DNA from 3 places in the Paraglaciecola sp. 2405UD69-4 genome. Region 3 is predicted to be linked to each of the others. Evidence: predicted binding sites of a transcription regulator. Region 3 holds the regulator's gene; each other region holds the start of a gene.
What was found. The regulator MetJ, encoded in region 3, represses methionine synthesis genes. The targets are predictions, from matches to a motif close to TAGACGTCTAGACGTCTA.
Positions count from the first base shown of each region.

Region 1: the regulator MetJ is predicted to act here: its motif matches at 5,146-5,163, upstream of metK (methionine adenosyltransferase).
Region 2: the regulator MetJ is predicted to act here: its motif matches at 5,762-5,779, upstream of ACMUMK_RS10315 (homoserine O-succinyltransferase).

Region 1 covers NZ_JBLIXM010000002.1:1,257,470-1,265,828, forward strand. Annotated here, with positions in the region: gene ACMUMK_RS12105 (fructose bisphosphate aldolase) at 1-546, opposite strand, end outside; gene ACMUMK_RS12110 (phosphoglycerate kinase) at 674-1,834, opposite strand; gene epd (erythrose-4-phosphate dehydrogenase) at 1,881-2,891, opposite strand; gene tkt (transketolase) at 2,984-4,975, opposite strand; gene metK (methionine adenosyltransferase) at 5,248-6,393, shown strand; gene ACMUMK_RS12130 (PQQ-binding-like beta-propeller repeat protein) at 6,690-8,359, shown strand, end outside.
Region 2 covers NZ_JBLIXM010000002.1:879,214-887,572, forward strand. Annotated here, with positions in the region: gene ACMUMK_RS10295 (GNAT family N-acetyltransferase) at 1-393, shown strand, start outside; gene ACMUMK_RS10300 (DUF938 domain-containing protein) at 415-1,014, opposite strand; gene metH (methionine synthase) at 1,014-3,662, opposite strand; gene ACMUMK_RS10310 (homocysteine S-methyltransferase family protein) at 3,672-4,730, opposite strand; gene ACMUMK_RS10315 (homoserine O-succinyltransferase) at 4,776-5,696, opposite strand; gene ACMUMK_RS10320 (prolyl oligopeptidase family serine peptidase) at 5,962-8,067, shown strand.
Region 3 covers NZ_JBLIXM010000003.1:69,253-77,611, forward strand. Annotated here, with positions in the region: gene metF (methylenetetrahydrofolate reductase) at 1-792, opposite strand, end outside; gene metJ (met regulon transcriptional regulator MetJ) at 946-1,278, shown strand; gene ACMUMK_RS12465 (glutathione S-transferase) at 1,344-2,018, opposite strand; gene ACMUMK_RS12470 (HD domain-containing protein) at 2,158-2,742, opposite strand; gene ACMUMK_RS12475 (c-type cytochrome) at 2,775-3,101, opposite strand; gene ACMUMK_RS12480 (EAL domain-containing protein) at 3,461-6,310, shown strand; gene ribA (GTP cyclohydrolase II) at 6,555-7,178, shown strand; gene ACMUMK_RS12490 (DUF3300 domain-containing protein) at 7,338-8,359, shown strand, end outside.

The DNA.
Region 1 (8,359 bases), on a different contig from region 3:
TTCAGGCTCAATGATTGGCATTAGGCCAGCAGCTAAAATTTGCTTAGCAACAGCAAATTGTTGTGCCACTACCGCTTCAATACCTTCTTCATTAGCTAACTTGACTACCGAACGCATTTTTGTACCAAATACATTTTGAGCATTTGCTTTAGCTAATAAAGCATCTAAGTCAGGCATAGCTTTAAGCAGTTGGGTACCATTTACTTCTGCTTCTAATCCTTTATCTACTTTTAAGAAAGGAACCACTTGTTTGACATTCCACAGGTAGCTAGCAGTACTTTGGCCTTCAATTTCTCTATCAAGTGTATTTTCAAATAAAATAGCACCTAAGACTCTTTCACCATTAAATACTTTTGAGGTGATGATTCGAGTGCGCATTTCATGCACCTTCGTAAACATCTCTTCATCACCTTCGTATTCTGACGCTTCTACACCGTAAAGTGCTAAAGCTTTTGGCGTACTACCACCACTTTGATCCAAAGCTGCAATAAATCCAGTTTCTGCATCAATCTTTGCGAGCATATCTAATTGAACTTGTGATGCCATATGTGACACTCCTTTAAGTACTGTTTTAACCAACATCTAGTTGATTTGTAGGGTTTATATTACTGGGCATCATTGCCCTGAACTGAAAGCTTTTTACTTTTCTATTTGTTCTTATTTTAAGCCTGTTTTAAGAGGCTCTTGATTCTAACATAGCGACTGCAGGTAAAACTTTGCCTTCTACAAACTCAAGGAAAGCCCCACCACCAGTAGAAATATAAGAAATCTTATCACTTAGGTCCCATTTATCAATGGCCGCTAGCGTGTCACCGCCACCCGCGATTGAAAATGCTTGACTGTCAGCAATGGCTTTTGCGACAACTTCTGTTCCTTTAGAAAAGTTGTCAAACTCAAACACACCACATGGACCATTCCATAATATCGTTTTTGCGTTAGCTAATACAGCAGCAACATTGGCGGCCGTTTGAGGCCCATAATCCATAATTTCTTCATCATCTTGAACTTGGTCTACATCCTTGATGACAGCAGGCTCAGTATCTGAGAAGTTTTTACCTACTCGAACGTCTACAGTCTCTGGAATATCTAACGACTCCATTAAACGCTTTGCTTCTGGAATTAAGTCTTTCTCATATAATGATAAGCCTACATTATTCCCTCTTGCAGCAACAAAAGTATTTGAAATACCACCGCCAACAACAAGTTGATCAGCTATTTTTGATAGTGCGTCTAAAACGGTAAGTTTAGTTGATACTTTAGAGCCTCCAACAATGGCAACCAAAGGTCTCTCTGGATTATTCAAGGCTTTACCCAAGGCTGTTAATTCACCGTCTAGTAGAGGTCCTGCGCAGGCTACAGGAGCATGTAAACCAACGCCATGTGTTGAGGCCTGGGCACGGTGTGCGGTGCCAAATGCGTCCATTACATACACATCACAAAGGGCTGCGTATTGCTTTGACAAGGCTTCGTCATCTTTCTTTTCACCAGGATTAAAGCGAACATTTTCCAAAACAACTACTTCACCTGCATCAAGCTCAACGCCATTCAGATAGTCTTTTTCAAGTCTAACTTTTAATTCGGTGTTAGCTTTTAGATAATTCACTACTGGTTGTAGTGAAAACTCTTCTGCATATTCTCCTTCGGTAGGACGACCTAAATGAGACATCACCATGACTTTTGCACCTGCAGCAATGGCAGCTTGTATGGTAGGTAAAGACGCTCGAATTCGTGCATCAGATGTAACTTCACCATCTTTAATTGGCACATTTAAATCTTCACGGATTAAAACTCTTTTGCCGGCTAAATCTAGCTCGGACATTTTTAATATGGACATACTTTACCTTTTATTAACGATAATTGACTTATTCTTCAGATAAAACCTAGGCTTGTTTGAACATTACCTCAGCCGTATCTAGCATTCTATTTGCAAATCCCCATTCGTTATCACACCAAACAAGGGTTTTAACTAACTGTTTATGGCTAACTCGTGTCTGACTACCATCTACTATACAAGAATGGGGGTCATGATTAAAATCAACAGAGACAAGTGGCTCTTCTGTATAATCTAAAATCCCTTTAAAATCACTAAGTTTGGCCGCTTTAAAAGCTTGGTTTACATCTTCGACATTTAGACACTTAGCTACCGTTACACTCAAATCCATTGCTGTCACATTAATTGTTGGTACTCTTACCGCAATGGCTTCAAACTTACCTGCAAACTTAGGCAAGATCCGCTCGATACCAACAGCTAACTTAGTGTCAACAGGTATGATTGATTGGCTCGCAGCTCTGGTTCGGCGCAAATCACAGTGGTAAGCATCAATGACTTGCTGGTCATGCATAGAGGAGTGAATAGTTGTCACTGTACCGCTTTGTACCCCAAATGCCTCATCCAACACTTGAATAACAGGAACAATACAGTTGGTTGTACAAGAACCACATGACACAATCTTATCTGTGTCTTTTAGCTCCCCATCATTCACACCAAAGATGACAGTGGCATCCATATCTGGTCCACAGGGCTGAGAGAAAAGTACCTTGCCAGCGCCCTGCTCTATATGAGCTTGACCATCAGAGCGGTCATTATGGACACCTGAGCATTCAAGTACCAAATCTACGCCTAATTGTTCCCAAGGCAAATCACGAATATCTTGGTGACATAGCAAGCGAATATCGTCATTTGCAACGGTTAAGATGTCTCCATCTAATGTAACTGGAAATCCGAACCTTCCATGTGAAGTATCATACTTTAACAAATGAGCTATACCTTCAGGCTTAGCTATTTCATTTATTGCTACAACCTGAATACTTTCATTACGCTTAGTTTCATAAAGAGCACGCACCACATTGCGACCAATACGTCCAAAGCCATTTATTGCTATACGTAACATAAAACCCTTTAAAAATTACCTTAAACCAACAACAAAGGCGCATAAATGCGCCTTAAAGTTTACATACTTAGCGTAGTAATAAAGAACTTATATTAAAGTTCTTGAGCAGCTTTCACCACTGCTTCAGTTGTTATGCCAAATAATTTTAACAAAGCAGGTCCTGGTGCTGACTCCCCAAAGGTAGACATACCCACAACTGCACCATCAAATCCAACATACTTATGCCAAAAATCAACATGAGCAGCTTCAACCGCAACTCGTTTTGTAACCGAGCGAGGTAAAACAGACTCTTTATATTCAGCATCTTGCTTGTCAAAAACACTAGTACAGGGCATAGAAACAACACGTACGGCTTTTCCTGAAGCAGCTAATTGCTCCGCAGCTTCTACAGTAATGCCTACTTCTGAGCCTGTAGCAATTAAGATAATTTCTGGTGTACCGGCGCAATCTTTCAACACATAACCACCTTTAGCTACATTGGCTAATTGTGCAGCATCACGTGATTGAGCTGGTAACCCTTGACGGCTAAATACTAATGCAGATGGGCCATCTTTACGCTCAAGAGACGACTTCCATGCCACGGCTGTTTCAGCACCATCACAAGGACGCCATGTATTAAGGTTTGGTGTTAAACGTAAGTTAGCAACCTGTTCAATTGGCTGATGCGTAGGGCCATCTTCACCTTGACCAATAGAGTCGTGGGTGTATACAAAAATATTAGGAATGCCCATCAAGGCTGCCATACGTACTGCATTACGCGCATATTCCATGAACATCAAGAAGGTTGCACCAAAAGGTCTGAATCCGCCGTGTAGACCAATCCCGTTCATGATACCGCTCATACCAAATTCGCGAACACCATAATACAGGTAGTTACCACTAGCATCATCAGCTGAAATGCCTTTAGTACCTGACCAAATTGTAAGGTTAGAACCAGCTAAATCAGCTGAGCCACCTAACACTTCTGGTAACAAGGTAGCATAAGCTTCAATCGAATTTTGAGAAGCTTTACGACTGGCGATATTTTCAGCCTTGTCTTGTGATGCCTGAATAAACGCATCTGCTTTCTCAGCAAAGTCAGCAGGTAAATCACCAGCTAAACGGCGAGTTAGTTCTGCTGCTAGCTCTGGATAAGCACTTTCATAAGCGCTAAAGCTATCGTTCCAAGCTTGTTCTTTTTCAGCACCAGATGCTTTTGCATCCCAACCTTCATATACATCAGCTGGAATTTCAAAAGGAGCATGAGGCCAATTTAAAAATTCACGTGCAGCTTTGATTTCATCATCACCAAGTGGTGCACCATGACAATCATGACTACCTGATTTATTAGGAGAACCAAAGCCAATAATAGTTTTACAACAAATTAATGTTGGCTTAGTAGTTTCTGCTTTTGCCGCATCTATTGCAGCGGCAATAGCTTCTGGGTCGTGACCGTCAACATCAGCAATAACATGCCATCCATATGATTCAAAACGAGCAGGAGTATTATCTGTAAACCAGCCTTCAACATGGCCATCAATTGAAATGCCGTTATCGTCCCAAAATGCTACCAACTTGCCCAGACCTAGCGTACCAGCTAATGAACATGCTTCATGGGAAATACCTTCCATTAAACAGCCATCACCTAAGAAACAGTAAGTAAAGTGATCAACAATATCGAAATCTGGTTTGTTGAATTGCGCCGCTAAGGTTTTCTCCGCAATGGCCATACCTACGGCATTACTGATCCCTTGTCCTAGTGGCCCCGTAGTAGTCTCTACACCCGGCGCATATCCATACTCTGGATGGCCAGGGGTTTTAGAATGAAGTTGACGGAAGTTCTTAAGCTCTTCAATTGGAAGATCGTAACCAGATAAATGTAAAAGTGAGTAAATCAACATTGAACCATGGCCATTAGACAGCACGAATCTGTCTCTATTTGCCCAATCAGGGTTGCTTGGATTATGTTGCAAATAGTCTCCCCATAGTACTTCTGCAATATCAGCCATACCTAGTGGTGCCCCAGGGTGACCTGAGTTGGCTTGTTGTACGGCATCCATACTTAAAGCTCGGATGGCATTGGCAAGATTTTGGCGTGTTGACATGTTGTCTCCTGACTAACGTTTTTATGAAGGAGGAATAATTAAAAAACTAAAGGTTACTCCAAATTTAATAATCCATTTTGTATTAGCCAGACATTAACTGCAACGGCAAATCGTGTATGAATCGCCATTTACATATGAAATTTATTTACACCTTAGTAGAATTAATTTCATGGACGTTTGGACGTCTAGATGTAAAGACTGGTATTTATTCAAAATATTGTTAGAATAGCAAAATTAGGTAAGGCTTTAATACTGACAAGCGAGGCAGTTATATGACATCACATCTTTTTACTTCAGAGTCTGTTTCTGAGGGACACCCAGATAAAATTGCGGACCAAATATCCGACGCAGTACTAGACGCAATTTTAACCCAAGATCCAAAAGCTCGCGTAGCCTGTGAGACTTTTGTAAAAACAGGTATGGTTTTAGTTGGTGGCGAAGTAACAACATCTGCTTGGGTAGATATAGAAGAAATAACCAGAAACACTGTCAAAGAAATTGGATATGTTCATTCTGATATGGGGTTTGATGCCGACTCATGTGCCATTCTTAATGCAATTGGTAAGCAATCTCCAGACATTAATCAAGGCGTAGATCGTACTTCACCTGAAGAACAAGGGGCTGGTGACCAAGGTTTAATGTTTGGCTATGCAAGTAATGAGACAGATGTACTTATGCCTGCTCCCATTACCTATTCTCATCGCCTAGTCAAACGCCAAGCTGAAGTGCGAAAAAATGGCACACTAAATTGGTTACGTCCAGACGCTAAAAGTCAGGTTACCTTTGTGTATGAAGATAACCAACCTGTAGGGATAGATGCAGTTGTATTGTCAACCCAACATGATGAAAGTATCAGTACAGCAGATTTACGAGAAGCTGTAATGGAAGAAATTATTAAACCCGTTCTTCCTGAAAAGTGGTTATCTAAAAACACCAAATTTTTTATTAACCCCACTGGCCGTTTTGTGATTGGTGGACCAATGGGAGACTGCGGCTTAACTGGGCGTAAGATCATTGTTGATACATATGGCGGAATGGCAAGGCACGGTGGTGGAGCGTTTTCTGGAAAAGATCCGTCAAAAGTGGATAGATCAGCAGCTTACGCTGGCCGTTATGTTGCCAAAAACATAGTGGCTGCTGGTTTAGCTGACAAATGTGAAATTCAAATTTCTTATGCTATTGGTGTTGCAGAGCCTACCTCAATCAACATTGAAACATTTGGTACCGCAAAAGTAGCAGATAGCCTATTGGTAAAACTAGTTCGTGAACATTTTGAGTTAAGGCCCCATGGTCTTATCAAGATGTTAGACCTAGAACGCCCCATCTACCAAGCGACGGCTGCATATGGGCATTTTGGTAGAAATGAATTCCCTTGGGAACAAATAGATTTAGCAGAAACACTTAAAGCTAGTATCTAATTACTCACATCTGCTACCACTACATAAAATAATTTAGTGGTAGCATAATTTCAAAACCACATACTTGTTAAGTCAACACTTCCAAACTTAGTATCCAAAAGCATACATTTTTAATAAATATTTCCTGACTTCCCCCCAAAAAAAGAAAGAATTTGAATAAGAACCGTAGGCTTTATGCGACACAATAAAAATTGAGCAAATTAGTAAAATAACTGTACTATATGGCATGAAAATAGCTAAAACGCTATGTGAATTTAATATGTGTCTCAAAGGCTTGTAGTTTTAAGGAAGGAAAGATGTTAAGTAGAAATGTAGGTAAACTTTTTTCGGGGCTTTTGGTTGCAACTTCTGCAAACCTTTATGCTGCAGATGGCGATGAAAAATGGGTCTTCCAAACTAACTCAGATGTTGTTAGTTCAGCGTCCGTTGATAGTGATGGAACTGTGTATATCGGTTCATATGATAATAACCTTTACGCAATAAATGCTGACGGTACTGAAAAATGGACATTTACAACACTTGGTGATGTTAGCAGTAGTCCAGTTATAGGCAGTGACGGGACAATCTATTTTGGCTCCTTAGATAATAATTTCTATGCTGTAGACAGTGACAACACAGAAAAATGGAGATTTGAGACAGGCGGCGACATTAATAGCTGGGCGTCAATAGACAGTTCACAAACAGTTTATATTGGTTCCGATGATAATAAAGTTTATGCACTCAATGAAGAGAATGGCACATTAAAGTGGTCATTTGAAACAGAGGGCTTTGTACGTAGCTCTCCAACCATCGCATCTGACGGAACAGTTTTATTTGGGTCATACGACAATAAGTTTTATGCCTTGAACTCTGACGGGACACTTAAATGGTCTTATGAAACAGGAGATGACGTTGCAGGGTCACCAGCAATAGGTAGTGATGGTACAATCTACTTCGGTTCTTATGATGACAAATTATATGCCTTAGACAGTGACGGTAATTTGAAATGGTCATTCGAGACAGAGGGCAACGTCAGAAGCTCTCCAGCCATTGACGTTGACGGAACTCTCTATTTTGGCTCATTTGATGGATATATTTATGCAGTTAATCCTGATGGAACTCAGAAGTGGCGATATCAAACTGGAGGCGCTATTCAAGGGTCCGCAACAATTACTAGTGATGGAGCTATACATATAGGTTCAAGTGATGCTGTTTTTTATTCTTTAAATACCGATGGAACTATCAACCGTACATATAGTGCAATGGGACCAATTTTCAGTTCTCCAGCAGTTGGTGTTGATGGCAGCATTTATTTTGGTTCATTCGATGGAAACGTTTATGCGCTAGAAGGCAGTTATCCTCTGATCGATAGTCCTTGGCCAAGGTTTGGACAAAACAGTAGAGGAACTAGCCTTACTGATGACAATGATGAGCCATCAAGTCAAATTCAACTGAGCTCAACCCAATATACAGCGTTAGAGGCTGATTTAGCGGTAGATATAACGATTACTCGTACCAATGGTTCAGACGGTGAGGTGACAGTTGATTTAATTTCATCAGATATCACTGCAACAGCATCATCGGATTATCAACCTCAAGACTCTACAGTTGTATTGGAAGATGGGGAAACGTCTAAAACAATTACAGTAGCAATATTGGACGATATTTTATTAGAAGGGACAGAAACATTTTTAGTTAGTTTATCGGAGCTAACTGGAGCAGTAACATTTGGATCACTTTTAACAGCCACTGTGTCTATTGATGATATTGAAGATGCTTCACCTGGGAACTTCAATTTAAACAATCTGTCTTACTCGGTAAGTGAAGACGCCGGCAGTTTAACTATAACAGTAAACCGAACTGACGGTGTGAATGGAGAAGCAAGTGTTGACTATTTTTTAACGGCAATTTCAGCAACGAGTAATACTGACTATACAGATATACAAGGTACACTTGACTTCAGTAGTGGGGATAGCTCAAAAACTTT
Region 2 (8,359 bases), on a different contig from region 3:
GAAATTTTTTCTAAAATGCAAAATAATTTGATGCTAGTGATGGCCTACAGAGAACAGCAGCCTATAGCCAGTGCACTTTTCATATTTGACAATAATCAACTTTGTGGACGTTACTGGGGGGCATTAGAAGAAGTCTCAAGCTTACATTTTGAATGTTGTTATTACCAAGGAATAGAGTTTTGTATTGAGAAAGGTATCAAAGTCTTCAACCCAGGCACCCAAGGAGAACACAAAATTCTCAGAGGCTTTGAACCTATATATTGCTATTCTAATCACCATTTGGCAGAACTAGCCTTTCACGATGCTGTAGCTAAATTTATTGATACAGAATCAAAAGGCTTAGAACAATACAAAGCCCAAGCTGAACAACTATTACCTTTCAAAAAAGAGTAAAATAATTTGGCTAACTAAAGGTTACTGACCTATTTTACGCCAAATTAAGATGAAGTTATTAGCAGGCATTGCAACTTTATCAACAAGCGTCAACCCTTTTGCCCATGCCACTAATTCTTCTACAGATCTAATCCCCCCACAGCCTTCTGATTCTAGGTGCTTGTCAAACCTTTGATTTGACTCACTGGTATATTTACCGTCGATATTAAACGGGCCATATTGACAAAAAACTCCACCTTCAGGTAAATTTTTAGCAATCATTTCCATCATCAGTTGTGCTTCGGCAGGTTGCATAATATGAGTAGTGTTTGCCGTAAATACAGCATCAAACTCACCTTTAGGCCAATCACTTTTTCCTAAAGTAAACTCCACAGGTGGCAGAATATTTGACGCATCACAATCCGCTAGCCAAGTGCGGATCCCATTATGATTATGTACCATATCGCTAGTTTGCCATTGTAAATGGCTAAGATGCTCACCAAAATAAACAGCGTGCTGTCCTGTTCCTGAACCGATTTCTAACACTTTATTATGCTCTTTAAGAGCCTGTTCTAGTACTTTAAGGATAACATCCTTGTTATTCTCACAAGACTGACTAAAGGGTTTATTTATTGAAGCCATTATAGGTTGGGTCCTAACCATTTTTCGGCTTCTAACCTATCCCACCCCTTTCGCTCAGCGTAATCAAGTAGTTGGTCTTCTTGAATTTTAGCCACTGCAAAATATCTGCAATCAGGATGAGAGAAATAGAATCCAGAAACTGCTGCACCAGGCCACATTGCATAACTCTCAGTGAGTTTCATTCCTGTGTTTTTCTCTACATCCAATAAATCCCATATTAGCTGTTTTTCAGTGTGCTCTGGACACGCGGCATACCCAGGTGCTGGTCTAATACCTTGATACTTTTCACGAATTAGCTCTTCATTACTAAGTGCTTCATCAGGTGCATAACCCCATAATTCTTTTCGAACTTTTTCATGTAAATATTCAGCAAAGGCTTCGGCAAATCTATCAGCTAACGCTTTAATCATTATCGAATTGTAATCATCACCATCATCTTCATAAGCTTTAGCTAACTCATCTTCCCAAGTACCAGCAGTGACAGCGAAAGCCCCTAAATAATCTGCTTTTTTAGAAGCTTTAGGCGCAATAAAATCACTTAAACAGTTGTTGGGCCCTTTAGGCTTTTCTGTCTGTTGTCGCAAATGGTGAGCCATATGAACCACTTTATCGCGGCTTTCATCAGCATAAATCTCTATATCATCTTGCACACGATTTGCTGGAAAAATTCCCATCACGCCACTTGCTTTTAAGTCTGGGTTATCGCACAGTTTTTTTAGCATGGCTTGGGCATCATCAAACAAGTTTTGAGCTTCTTTACCCACCACTTCATCTTGCAAAATCCTAGGGTACTTTCCAGCTAATGACCAAGTTAAAAAGAATGGAGTCCAATCAATGTAATCAATTAATTCGGCTAAGCCTAAGGTAACAGAGGTTATTCCTAACTGCTTAGGCACAGGGGGTTGGTAGTTTTCCCAGTCACACTTAAAACTATTTTCACGGGCCTGCTCTAACGTAATTGGCTTAGTTCTAGGTTGCTTTTTACCATGCTGAACACGAACTTTCTCGTACTCTTCAGATAACTCTTTACCAAAAGCGGCTCTGTTTTCAGGGGTAATTAATTTTTGACAAACACCAACCGCACGACTTGCATTGGGTACATAAACTACAGGATGTTGATAATTTTGCTCAATTTTAACAGCAGTATGGGCTTTTGATGTCGTAGCGCCACCAATCAGAAGCGGTAAATCAAAGTCTAAACGCTGCATTTCTTTTGCAACATGCACCATTTCATCTAGCGAAGGCGTGATCAAGCCAGATAAGCCTATCATGTCTACATTTTCTTCCTTCGCTACTTGCAGTAATTTAGCACAAGGAACCATTACTCCAAGATCAATAATTTCAAAGTTATTACATTGTAAAACCACACCCACGATATTTTTACCTATATCATGAACATCGCCTTTAACTGTCGCCAGGAGTATTTTTCCGTTACTACTTCCTTGGTCTTTCTCAAGCTCTATAAATGGATTTAAGTAGGCTACGGCTTTTTTCATAACCCGGGCTGATTTTACCACTTGTGGTAAAAACATTTTTCCCTCACCAAACAAATCCCCAACCACGTTCATACCGTCCATAAGAGGACCTTCTATCACATGCAGTGGCTTGTCAGCTTCTAAACGAGCAGCTTCGGTATCTTCTTCTATAAAGTCCATTATCCCGCGGATCAAAGCATGTTCTAGACGCTTATTTACCGGTAACTTACGCCATTCTAGATTATCTTTAACTTGGACTTTACCGCCACCTTGATATTTTGGAGCCAGTTCTAATAGGTTATCTGTAGCCTGAGAATGGCGGTTTAAAATAACATCTTCTACTGCTTCTTTTAGTTCAGCAGGAATTTGATCATAAACTTCTAGTTGCCCAGCATTTACAATTCCCATGTCCATTCCAGCTTTAATTGCATGAAATAAAAATACTGAGTGCATGGCCTCACGGACCGGGTTATTACCACGAAATGAAAATGAAACGTTAGATAACCCACCAGAAACATGGGCATGGGGCAAGTTTTGCCTAATTTTACGGGTAGCATTAATAAAATCGACAGCATAATTATTATGCTCTTCGATACCGGTAGCTACTGCAAAAATATTTGGGTCAAAGATAATGTCTTGTGGAGGAAACCCAATTTTTTCAGTCAATAGTTTGTAGCTACGCTCACAAATTTCATATTTGCGTTCTTCTGTATCAGCTTGCCCTACTTCATCAAACGCCATGACAACAGTAGCAGCACCATAGCGCTTTAATAATTTAGCTTGATGGAGGAAGTTTTCCTCTCCCTCTTTTAAGCTAATAGAGTTGACAATAGCCTTACCTTGAACACACTTTAAACCTGCCTCAATCACTGACCATTTAGAAGAGTCAATCATGACAGGCACTCTTGAAATATCTGGTTCAGATGCAATTAAATTCAAAAACCGAGTCATAGCAGCTTCTGAATCCAACATGGCTTCATCCATGTTTACATCAATGATTTGCGCACCATTTTCTACTTGTTGCCTAGCAACGTCTAACGCTTTCTCATAGTTATCTTCTAAAATAAGACGCTTAAACATTGCTGAGCCTGTAACATTTGTTCGCTCACCAACATTCACAAAATTAGCTGATGCCTGAGAGGGTTGCTCAACTTCTACTTCAATTTTACTCATCACAACCGCCTACAATACAAAAGGTTCTAAACCAGACAAACGCATTTTTACTTCTCGCTGCACTATTTTTCTAGGTTCGTAATCTTTTACAGCACTAGCAATAGCTTTTACGTGTTCAGGGGTACTGCCACAACAGCCTCCGACAATATTCAACAAACCTGCCTCAGCCCACTCTTTAATATGCTCAGCCATTTCATCAGCCTCCATATCATACTCACCGAATTCGTTAGGTAGACCAGCGTTTGGATGGGCTGACACAAAACACTCTGCAATTTGCGATACTTCATCAACGTATTGACGCAATAAGTCTGGTCCTAAAGCGCAATTTAAACCAAAAGAAAAAGGGGCGACATGATTCATCGAATAATAAAATGCTTCAGCAGTTTGACCTGATAAAGTACGACCAGAGGCATCGGTTATTGTACCAGAAATCATAATAGGTAAACTAATATTCAGCTCATCAAATACAGACTGAACAGCAAACACGGCGGCTTTAGCATTTAAGGTATCGAAAATAGTTTCTACCATTATTAAATCCGCGCCCCCCTCGATTAAGCCATGAGTAGCTTCAACATAGATTTCAACTAACTCATCAAAAGTGACATTTCGTTTACCTGGATCATTTACATCAGGAGATATTGAAGCAGTACGGCTAGTAGGCCCTAACACACCCGCCACAAACCTTGGTTTGTCAGGAGTTAGCGCCGTATATTTTTCAGCTGCTTTTTTCGCTAACTTGGTAGCTTCAATGTTTATCTCTTTTGCAAGATCTTGCATATGGTAGTCTGCCATTGAAATCGCAGTAGCGTTAAAAGTATTTGTTTCAATAATGTCTGCACCCGCTTCAAAATAGGCACAATGTATGTTGTAGATCAATTCAGGCTGGGTTAATACCAGTAAATCATTATTGCCTTTAACATCAGATTTCCAATCAGAGAAACGCTCACCTCTATAGTCTGCCTCTTCCAATTTATGTTCTTGGATCATAGTACCCATAGCACCATCAAGTATTAAAATTCTTTGCTGTGCTGCGTCTATTAATTGCTGCTTAGGTATAGGGTGACTCAAGATTAATCCTCTTTAATATTACTGTTTTTATAACAACTTTTTCTATTACTCTGAAAGCTTCGCTAAATCATATGGTGTATTTTGATAAACATAGTAGTTTAACCAGTTAGTAAAAAGTAAACTGCCATGAGCCCGCCAATTAAGAATAGGCTCTTTACTAGGATCATCATCAATAAAGTAGTTTACAGGGATTTGTACATCATCATTAGTTAATAAATCTCTCTGATACTCTTGTTTTAACGAATCTTGATCATATTCCGGATGCCCTGTAACAAAAACTAACCTCTTATCATCAGAAGCGATGATATAAGCCCCACCTTCTTTTGAGCTAGCAAGAACATTCAATTCTGGAACCGAATTATATTCTTCTATACTGATTTCACCATAGCGAGATTGAGGAGCATTAAAAGTATGATCAAATCCTCGCAATAATTCTTCATGCTCACTTTGCACAAAGTGACGATACACACCACTTAGCTTATTTTCCCTTAATCGTCGGTTAATTCCAAAATAATGATAAATAGCAGCATGGGCGGCCCAGCATGAAAACAAAGTAGATTGCACATTGCGACGAGCCCAATCCATAATCACTGTCATTTTGTCCCAATATTTTACATCACTGTAGGCCAAATGAGCCAAGGGCGCACCGGTTACAATTAGTCCATCGTATTGTTTATGGGAAATAGCATCAAACTCAACATAAAAATTATCCATATGTGCTGCAGGAGTATTTTTAGGCGCTTGGTTATCAATACGAATCAAATCTATATTCACTTGCAAAGGAGTGTTGGATAACAGACGTAAAAATTGCTCTTCTGTCTCCAACTTGTTCGGCATTAAATTTAAGATCCCTACTTCCATAGGCCTAATATCTTGTTTAGCAGCACGCAATGTGTCCATAACAAAGATATTCTCTCTGTTTAGTACATTTTGAGCAGGTAAATTACTAGGAACTCTTATAGGCATGATGACTCCAATGCTGACAATATTGAGTATTCAATCTTGCCAAATCCCTCACAAAAGTCAACATCTTTACGTCTAGACGTCTAAATGAAAGATATACTAAATAGTTAAATATACTGCAAATCTTAGAATTAGAGCGACTAGGCGACCAAAAGTCTTTTTATACTTACCACCAAGTTATCAATATCCCCACATTAGAAAGATGGTTGATTTTCAACCAGAGTAGTGACAGGATTAAGTAATTGCTAAGCTAGAAAAGGAAATTCACATGCACGCAAATAAGCTAATACTCGCTGTATTCGCTCTCATAATAGTCAGTTGCAGCTCTACAGAATCACCTCAGAAAACTAAGCCAAATTACCCAGATTCAAAACAACACATTGTTATAGATGAATTGCATGGTCATAAAATTGCGGACCCTTTTCGTTGGTTAGAAGAAGATTATTCGCCAGAGACTCGTAAATGGATTGAGTCGCAACAAGTTTTTGCAGAAGCTCAACTCAGCAACCTTCCTACGTATTCCGAATTTAATGAGCTCCTAAACCGAATGTCAAAGTCTACAAAAAATGCCACTCCATTATTAAAAGGAGATTATTTATTCGTATGGAAACACCCGGCAGAAAGTAACGCATGGAAGTATTTCGTTAAAGATAAGGTAGGGAAAGAAAGAGTTTTACTAGACCCCTATGAATTTAGTAACGAGGGCACCGCCAGAGTTGAAATTTTAGATATAAGTAGCGATGGCAAGATGGTTGCCTACGGCCTGACATTAACCGGAGCAGACGAACAAGAAGTGAGGTTTAGAAATGTCGTGACAGGGAAAGATCTTAAGACGGTTTTACCTTACGGGCTATATAATCAGTTAGAATTTAAGCAAGACGGATCTGGCTTTTTCTATGTCAAACGCACTCGAGACGAATCAGAACTTATATATGAACACAGATTTGGAACGAAGTTAAATGATGACAAAGTAATTTTTGGGCAAGGCATTCCCCTTGATAACTGGATTGCAGTTAATGAGTCAAAGTCAGGTCGTTACCAAATTTTTTCAGTTGAACATGGCTGGTCTCGCTCCGACTTATACCTTAGGGATGTCACTGAACCTAATCAGTTAGTAACTTTGGTTGAAGGTAAAGATGGTCAATTCAATGCGTGGTTTATTGGAGAAAGATTATTTATATTCAGTAATTTTTCAGCTAATAATGGTGAAGTTTTTGAAGTTGACCTTGCCCAACCCGAGTACGAAAATTGGAAGGTAGCTATAAAAGAAAACTCAGAAAGGGTGATTGACTATGTGTCTGTCATCGATAATAAACATGCAGTAACCTATTTGCATAATGTGCAAAATGAACTGCATATATTCTCCGTTAACGGAGCCTTATTAGAACAGGTTCCCATACCAAAATTTTCATCAATTACCAAAATCTCGGGAAACGCCGAATCAGACGAATTTTTCTTTGGTAGTGAATCTTTTTTATCACCCAGAACAACCTTTAAGTATAAATTAGGCAGTGAAAAAATTGAGGTATATTCAAAGGACGAAGTTGCGTTTAATAGTGAAGCTTATGAGGTAAAACAATTTTGGATCTCATCAAAAGATAATACCAAGTTTCCAATCTTTTTAATGGGTAAAAAAGGCTTTAATACTTCAGAACCCAAACCCACTATATTGTATGGTTATGGAGGGTTTGCATACAGCATAAAGCCTAGATTTTCGACACCACTGGCAGCTTGGTTAGAAATGGGGGGCCTGTACGCTATTGCTAATATCCGTGGCGGAGCAGAATTTGGAAAAGAATGGCATCGCCAGGGGCAACTTGCAAATAAGCAAAACGTTTTTGATGATTTTATAGCAGCAGCCAGCTGGCTTAAAAGTAAAAGCTATACTTCTAAAGAGCAACTATCAATACAGGGAGCCAGCAACGGTGGTTTATTGGTAGCCTCAGTTATTACTCAAGTTCCCGATCTTGCAAATGCAGTGGTATGCCAAGTGCCTGATTTAGATATGATTGGTTACTATCGCTTCAAAAACAATAATGCGCCTGCATTACTTGAATATGGCAATGCTTCTATTAAAACACAGTTTGAATACCTGATTAAATACTCACCTTATCAAGCTGTAGAAAAAGGGGTGGCGTATCCAGCCATTTATATAAGTAGTGGCGACTTCGACACCCGGGTACCACCACTTCAGGCGCGAAAAATGACGGCAAAGCTACAGCAATATTCAAGTGGTGACGCGCCTATTGTTCTTAAGTATGACGAGCAAGGCGGTCATACATCTGGAGGCTCAAATACGCAAAAAGCGTTAAACTCAGCTGCCGAGTATTTAGCTTTCATGGCTAAATACACTGGCCTCCAACCTAAACGCTAATGAATGGTTACCGGCACAGCGTGCTTGTTTTTTTCATATCGCTATTTGTATTTAGATGCGCTGAGGTACTCCTTTCACTCAATGTATGTGTTGTAGATGAGTGATCGTCTGCTGCATATTATTCAAGGGTAGAGCCAATAGGTCTGCTCTAGGGCCCTGAAACGGACTGTTATATCAGAATCATCCAATGGCTGTAATTCGCTCTTCGTAGTCGAACAGATTTAAGATACTTATTTAAAGTGCAAGATTGAATCTGGATTAAAGTAAATTTACACGTATATAACTATCTTTT
Region 3 (8,359 bases):
TGCTAATACTTTCACCATATCCATTGCTATGCTTGCACCCATTAGGTTACGAGTTGTTTGGTCATCTTTATCAAGACCGTCATACATCTTGTGTAGCCACTGAGGAACATGGACGTTAGTAAAACCAGCAAAACGTTGTAAGGTTTGGTAGTTAGTAACGGGTAATATGCCTGGTACAATATCTAAATCAATTCCTGCTGCTGCAGCTCGGTCACGGAAACGTAAAAAAACTTCAGCGTCAAAAAAGAACTGGCTGATTGCCTCGGTTGCCCCAGCATCGGCTTTGCGTTTTAGATTGAGTAAATCAAATTGAGCATTAGGCGCTTCAGGGTGTTTTTCTGGATAAGCGGCTACCGCAATGTCAAAGTCGGCGACGTCTTTTAATAATGTAACAAGATCAGAAGCGTAGGATTGGGGCTTAGCAGTGCCTTCTGGTAAATCCCCTCTTAATGCAACAATCTTGCGAATACCGCTATCCCAATAGTCTTTTGCTATTTGGATTAGTTCCTCTCTAGAGGCATCCACACAGGTTAAATGAGGAACAGATTTGATCCCCGTTTCTGCTTGAATACGTTTTACCACATCATGGGTTCTGTCTCGCTCACCACTATTAGCACCATAGGTTACCGACATATAAGCAGGCTTAAGTGGCGCTAAACGTTCAACGGACTTCCACAGCGTTTGTTCCATAGATTCAGTCTTAGGAGGGAAAAATTCAAAAGACACATCGATATCTTTTACTTCTGATAATGATTGATTTAATGCATCTATGCCGCGTGCGTAAGACACCATGGTGTTACTCCAAATAAATATAGCCGTTTAGACGTCTAAAATAAGCTTTGTATGGAAAGCCGTCAAGATGTTTAGCAGTCTATCGTTGACCTTTTCTGCGTAATGTTTAGAATTTCCCCGTATAAGAAAGATAAAACTTGGTAAATTTTAGCAATGGCAGATCCTACAAAGTGGAATGGAGAGTATATCCATCCGTACGCTGAGCATGGTAAAAAAAGTGAATTGGTTAAAAAAGTCACGGTTTCTATCCCACTCAAAGTATTGAAAGTTTTGACCGATGAGCGCACTAGACGTCAGGTAAATAACCTAAGGCATGCAACTAACTCTGAACTATTATGTGAGGCATTTTTACATGCCTTTACTGGCCAGCCTCTGCCTGATGACGAAGATCTTGAAAAAGATAACGGGCAACGAATACCAAAAGAAGCAAGACGTTTGATGCAAGAGATGGGCTTAGATATAGAAATGGATGTCGAAGAAGATTAATTAATGGCGTTGCAGCACTGCTACATTTAAGTGCTGCGTATATTTAAACTCAGCGCATCGGTACGCTAAGCGTAATCATATTGCCCACCTTTGACCAAAGCTTTTTGATAAGCAGCTCTCCCGTGTATGGCTGTTACAAAACGCTTTACGTTTGGTAAATCAGTAGCAGCTCCTCTTGCTACTGCCGCTTCTAAGGGGAAGCTCATTTGGACATCAGCTCCTGTTAGTTCATTTCCGGCAAACCATTCATTTTTTGCTAAATGTTGTTCGATAAACTGCATATTCCCTTTGATGATAGGGCCATAATAGGCAGCCATAATTTTATCGACTATTTTGTTGGCGATTATTTTGACAAACCAAGGTTTGGCTTTTTCGCGGGTTTTATCAAGTACTAACTTTGCTACCAGTGGCGGCATGAGGGTACCTTCGGCAAAGTGGAGCCAGTATACATATTGCCAGTGAGAGGGGGTATTTTCTGTGGTTTTGGTTAGCTCAGCGCTTTGTTCACCATAGCGACTGATTAAATACTCAATAATAGCCCCAGATTCGGCAATACTTGTGTCTCCATCGGTAATGATAGGAGATTTGCCCAGAGGATGAATTAATTTCAGTGATTCAGGTGCTAAATTGGTTTCTTTATCTCTTTGATAAGTTTCTATTTTGTAGTCTAACTTTAGCTCTTCCAATAACCATAAAATTCGCTGTGATCTTGAATTATTTAAGTGGTGCAAGGTGATCATGTTAGTTTCCAGTTCTAGCTTAGTTAAGATTGAATTATTTATATATACGTACAAACGCTAACTAGGACCAATTTTCCATTAAAATTGATATCTATTACTGAGTATTATTTTATGGGGCAAGCTTAGATGAAAATTTGCTTTATTTGAGTCTAACGCCAGCTTGTGTACCTTTTTCTATCACTTGTGCTTTTATCCACTGCCAAAGGCTCGGATGAGCGCCCTCTATCGCAATATTTTTTGCAAGTACTTGCTCAATAGCAATGTCATGTTCTAACCAGCTTTGGCAGCCATTATGAATATTTTGAATAACTGGCATTAACCTATCTATTGCTTTTGCAAATTTGGCTTCAGGGGTATTGGCATGTTCGAACTCTATCCATAGCGCTAGATATTTAGCTCCTTGAGAGTCAGGTAAAATCGCAAAAATACGTTTTGCTGCGGCTAGCTCATTTTCATAGTCATCGTGATTAGCGTCGTAAGCAAACTTATCTCCCGTGTCAATTTCTACTATGTCATGTAGTAGAAGCATAGTGACAACCTTTAGGTGATCTGTTGGTTGCTCAGCGTAAGGGAGTAGGGTGAGTGCCAGTAAAGCTATCTGCCAACTATGTTCAGCACTATTCTCATAGCGGTTTACGCCTACAGGTTTAATTTTACGATCTACATTTTTTAACTGTTCTATTTCCACTATAAAGCGAGTGATAGCTTGAAAGTCTTCTGTCATGTTGCTCTCTGTATTTAAGGGGAGTTAAAGTGTTATTTTCCAGATGGATCTAAGCTAGCAAAATAAGCTGAAAGGTTATCAATATCGGTGTCACTTAGTGCTGTTGCCATTGGCGCCATGACCATATTTTTGCGTTCACCATCGCGAAACGCTTTAAGCTGCAATACTAAGTACTGTTCTTTTTGGCCGGCTAAATTCGGATATGTAGGGATCTGTGAAATACCACTCGCACCATGGCATGCTGCGCAGATGCCAGCTTTTGTCTTACCAGCAGCAATATCAGCTGCAAAAAGGGTTGGAGAGAAGGTGTTTAGAGCACATATCGCAGCACTAAAGGTTATCGCTTTTAGCTTTTTCATAAATGTCCTTAGTCAATATATTAAAGTGTAAGCTTGATTAGAAGAGGCGGATTTTACTATACCTGCAACTCCAATCAACGAACTTACTTTACTTGAGACTAGTGTCAAGTAAGGCGTTGCAGCTAATTTGTTAGAAAACGAATAGTTGCATTAGCCTATCTCAATAGCCGCTAGCTTACTCAGAAGGCCCAAGAGAAAAATATTTATCATGGATTTAACGCAACCATTTGACGACATTGAGGTTTATGATAGATATAGTACTCTTGCTTTGAGTGCGAGTATGCTAATAGATGTTAGGTAAGTAGTTAAATTTGTCGATTTTAAAATCAAACAGCCTATAAGGGTATTATAAGATCAATATGATAATTAAGATTTTTAATCTTTGGGTTAAGAGCTTTGTGATTGTGCTGTTTTTATTGAGTACTGTCGCCCACGCTAAAGACGTTTATTTTGACAATGACGTTGAGCATATTGATCTCCTCAATAAAATAACATGGCTGAAAGCCCATAAAAATGTGCAGTTATCTGATGTTCAAAATCTGCAGACCTGGCAACAAAATACTATTCCAAATAAGCTCAAAAAGCATGAAAGCTTATGGGGAACCGTCGATCTGTACCGAGCAGTGTCAAGCGATGAACCTTTTGTGTTTAAAATTGGTAATCCCATGCTTGATTATGTTGATGTGTATTTATTAGATGATAAAAACCGAATATTAAGTTCTTATTTAATGGGAGCTAAGCGGGAGTTTGATAAAAGGCCATTTCAGCACCGGCTATTTATGGTACCAATCGATCCGCGCCAGCCTGTTGTTAAAGTTTTTTTCAAGGTCCGTGATGATGGGCCAATCGTATTTCCCGTTACTTTAGCTAGGCAATCAGCATTAATAGCGAATGAAGAGCTTTTATTGTTAGCAACTGGCGTGGTATGTGGCGCTCTAGCTTTGTTAGGATGCTATTTTTTTGCTACCTACATACTTTTGCGTAGCCCTATTCGTTATTGGTTTGCAGTATCTAACGGCACTTTCCTATTACTTTTTTTAAACATCAAAGGTGTTCTAGGTCAATTTACCGGTTTTACTGCCTACATCTCCAATATAAGCGCAGCTTTGTTTGGTGTATTGCTTATTACTATCGCAAAAGTCACTTTTTCTATATTAGAAATTGTTCCAACTATATGGCGTCACTCATTTTATGCTTTAGGGTTTGTTACTGTGGCAATGGCATTTTCAGCAGATACTAATAGCCAAATTATTTTTGCTGTGCTTATGTCAGCCCTGTCTTGCTTAATTATTTTAATCATAGCCTTCATTTACAACGAAAGTGATAAAAGACTGGCTAATTTAGTGTGTCTAGGTGGTATTTCTTTAATCGCTATAAGTGGCTTTACTCGTATTAGTTTGTACTTAGCCACAGTTCCTACATTTGAGTCTATTTCATTAATATTTACGACTGTGAATATTCTCGGCATGATTTTGATTGCTCTTTCCATTGAAGGGCATGAGAGGGTCGTAACCAAAAGGCATCACCTTAAGCAAGAGTCTGCGATTACCGATTTACATCGTTACTACTCATTATTTCAAAATTCTGCAGAAGGCCTCTATGCCTCTAATGTTGATGGCACACTTATTTTAGTTAATCCAGCCATGTGCCAGTTGTTTGGTTATGAAACGCCAAAAGATTTATTAGAAAATATCGAAAATGCTGAGCAGTTTTATTCTGACCACAATGATAGAGAGTTGATGATTGGGGAAATTCATAAAAATGGCAAAGTAATTGGCAAAGAAGTTAAAGGGATACGCAAAGACGGTAGCGAATTTTGGTTTTCGATTTCAGGGCAGATAAAAGAAGACAAAGAAACGCGGTATGTATTTGGCTCTATGTTTGATGTAACCGAGCGTAAGCAGTCAAACCTTAGCCTAGAATACCAAGCCAGTCATGATTCATTGACAGGAATTTATAACCGCCGTGAGTTTGACGCTCGATTACAAAAAGCCTTGCATAACGCTAAAGTTGATCGAGTGGATTTGGCATTGCTTTACTTGGATTTAGATCAGGTTAAGGTTGTTAACGACACCTGTGGTCATAAAGCCGGTGACTTATTGATAAAAGAACTGTCTTTAAAATTAGATGCTGAGGTTTCTGGTAAAGGCATGTTAGCTAGAGTGGGGGGCGATGAATTTGCCGTCCTGTTAGAAGGGGATGAAGCGCCTATGGCTTACCTCTTAGCGAATAAGCTTCTTAATCTGGTGCAGGAATTTCGATTCACCTGGGAAAATAGAGTGTTTACCTTGGGCCTTAACATTGGACATGCACCTTGGCAGGCTAACATTGGTACGCCTGAGCAATTGATGAGTATGGCTGATGCCGCATGCTATTTGGCTCAGGAGAAAGGGAGTAATCAAATTCACACTTACTCATCTGATGATCAACAGATGCATCGCTATGAGGCCGAATTGTCTTGGGTTTCAAAAATTCATCATGCATTAGAAAATGCTTTGTTTAGTTTGCATTATCAGCACTATTTACCTTTAAGTAAGAAAAGCTCAGGACATCAATATGAGTTGTTGCTAAGAATGCAATCAGCAGACAAAGAAGTGATTTTTCCGGAAGAGTTTTTACCAGCCGCAGAGCGCTACAATCTAACTGCTAAAATTGATCGTTGGGTCATTGAGTATTACTTTGGCTGGTTAACCCAGAACCCTGAGCATTTGAATGAATTAACTCAAGTAAGCATTAATATAAATGGTTACTCATTGGGTGATAAAGAACTAAAGCTATTTATTTTAAATGCCTTTGAAAAGCACAATATTCCCTATCAAAAAGTGTGTTTTGAAATCTCTGAAGGTATGGCTATCGGTAAAATGGAAGAAACCTTAGACTTTATGAATACCTTCCAAAAATTGGGATGTGCTTTTGCATTAGACAGTTTCGGGAGTGGTATTGCCTCATACAACTATCTAAAGAATCTGCCGGTATCTCAAGTAAAAATTGATGGGAGTTTAGTTAAGAATATTTTGGTTGATCCAATCGATTTAGCTATGGTGAGTTCTATTCACGAAATAACTAAAGCAATGGGTATGGAGACCGTAGCTAAGTTTGTGGAATCATCAGAGGTTATGGTTGCCCTTGGTAAAGCAGGAATTGATTATGCCCAAGGTTATGGCATTGCCAAGCCTGTTTCCTTGTTAGAGTTTCAGACCCACTCCTAGCTTCAATCAGCTTCTTTTACCCATGATAGCCTTAAAAAAGTAAAGGGCTTGTAAATAAACAATTAGTGCCCATATTGTCTGATACTTTTATTGTTGTCATTGACTGATCCTATATATCTATAAATCGGGTAGATTACATAGAAGTTTATGTACTGTCGTGTGTACAATTTTTTGCCGCTTTATGAAGGCCAGAATGTACACAGCCAGAAATTTTTTACTCTATTTGAAGTCTGTATAGAAAAATATGAATGTTAGTTCTGAAAAGTATCAATATGTAAGCTCTGCAAAATTACCTACACGCTGGGGGCAATTTACCATTCATGGGTTTGTTGAAAGCGAGTCTAATCAAGAGCATGTTGCTTTGTCATATGGAGAGTGGACAGAGGAAGAAATTATTCCCATCCGCATCCATTCAGAATGTCTAACTGGGGATGCTTTATTTAGTACTCGATGCGATTGTGGCGCACAGCTTGAAAAAGGCCTTCAAAATATTGTCAAAAATGGAAAAGGTGTGCTGCTTTATCTTCGTCAAGAAGGGCGGGGAATAGGTTTACTCAATAAGATAAAAGCCTACCAGCTACAAGATCAAGGTATGGATACAGTAGAAGCCAATGAGCATTTAGGGTTTGATGCAGATTTAAGGGATTACAGCATTTGTGAATTGATGCTTGCTACCCTCAAAGTCAAAAGCGTTAAGCTCATGACGAATAATCCTAAAAAACGAGCTGCATTGTCTAGTTTAGGCATAAACGTAGTAGAGCGTGTGCCAATTGATCACGGTGTTACCGATGATAATCGTCATTATATTCAAACTAAAACTGAAAAGTTAGGTCATCAATTTTTACCAGAGCAATATACCAAGCGCTAATTATCTTCATGTCGATGAAATGTTAACGATACATACAAACAAAGATAAAACTAACTTTAAGTAAGTATTCAGTCACTGTTAAGTTTACTAGGCGTATAACTATCCCTACGATTTGCTTTGCTTTATTGCTGAGCTGTTAATGTCAAAGAAGGAAACGTTATGGGAAATCAAAACAGATACCTGCTGATATATATTTTTATTTTGTGTGTCATTGTTGCCGGTGTTGTGCAGCTTGCACAAGCTGAAGAACAAGACAGCTCTGAATATGAGTCTACAAATATTGAGTTAGAGCAAGCCGTACTCGACCAAATGTTGGCGCCTATTGCCTTATACCCAGATACCCTGTTATCTCATATCTTAGTTGCATCTACTTACCCTTTAGAAGTTGTCCAAGCAGCACGTTGGCGTAAGGCTAATGATAATATAGATGCGCAAGGTGCCTTAGATTATGCTGAGACCCAAGACTGGGATCCTAGTGTGCAAGCACTAATCCCTTTTACGGATTTACTACAAACTATGAGTAATGATTTGCAGTGGCTACAACAGTTAGGTGACGCATTTTTATTTAGTGAAGAACAAGTATTAGCCAGTATCCAAAGCTTACGCCAAAAGGCCTATGCTCATGGTAACCTGAATGAAAATGAATACCTGAATGTAGAGCAGCAAGATAATCAAATAGTTATTCAACCTGTTCAAAAAGAAGTGGTGTACGTACCTTATTATGACACTAGGGTGGTATACGGAAATTGGTGGTGGCATAACCGTCAACCTTATAGATGGCATAGACCTTTGCACAGTGTTTTCGTTGCAGGCTTGTATTGGAGTGCAGGGTTTCACATTCGTCCGAGCTTTTATTTTGGTGGATTTCAATGGCGTAAGCGCCACATTTTTATCGACTACAGTTATAGACGTAACTCTGGTAAGTATTGGTCACATCATAAGACTAATGCTAAAACTATAAAGATCAGAAAGTCGCAACGCTGGAGCCATGATCAAAAACATAGAAGAGGTGTGCAATATCATGTTAATGGCCAGCGCGTAAAGTATGTAAGCAAAGGTCAGTCTGTGTTAACAAAAGATCAGTCTAATCTTAGAAATAACAAAAAGCGTGTGTTGAAATATGATACTCAAAATACAAAGTTGAATAGTCAACGGGTCAAAAATGCTTTAAATACGAAAGG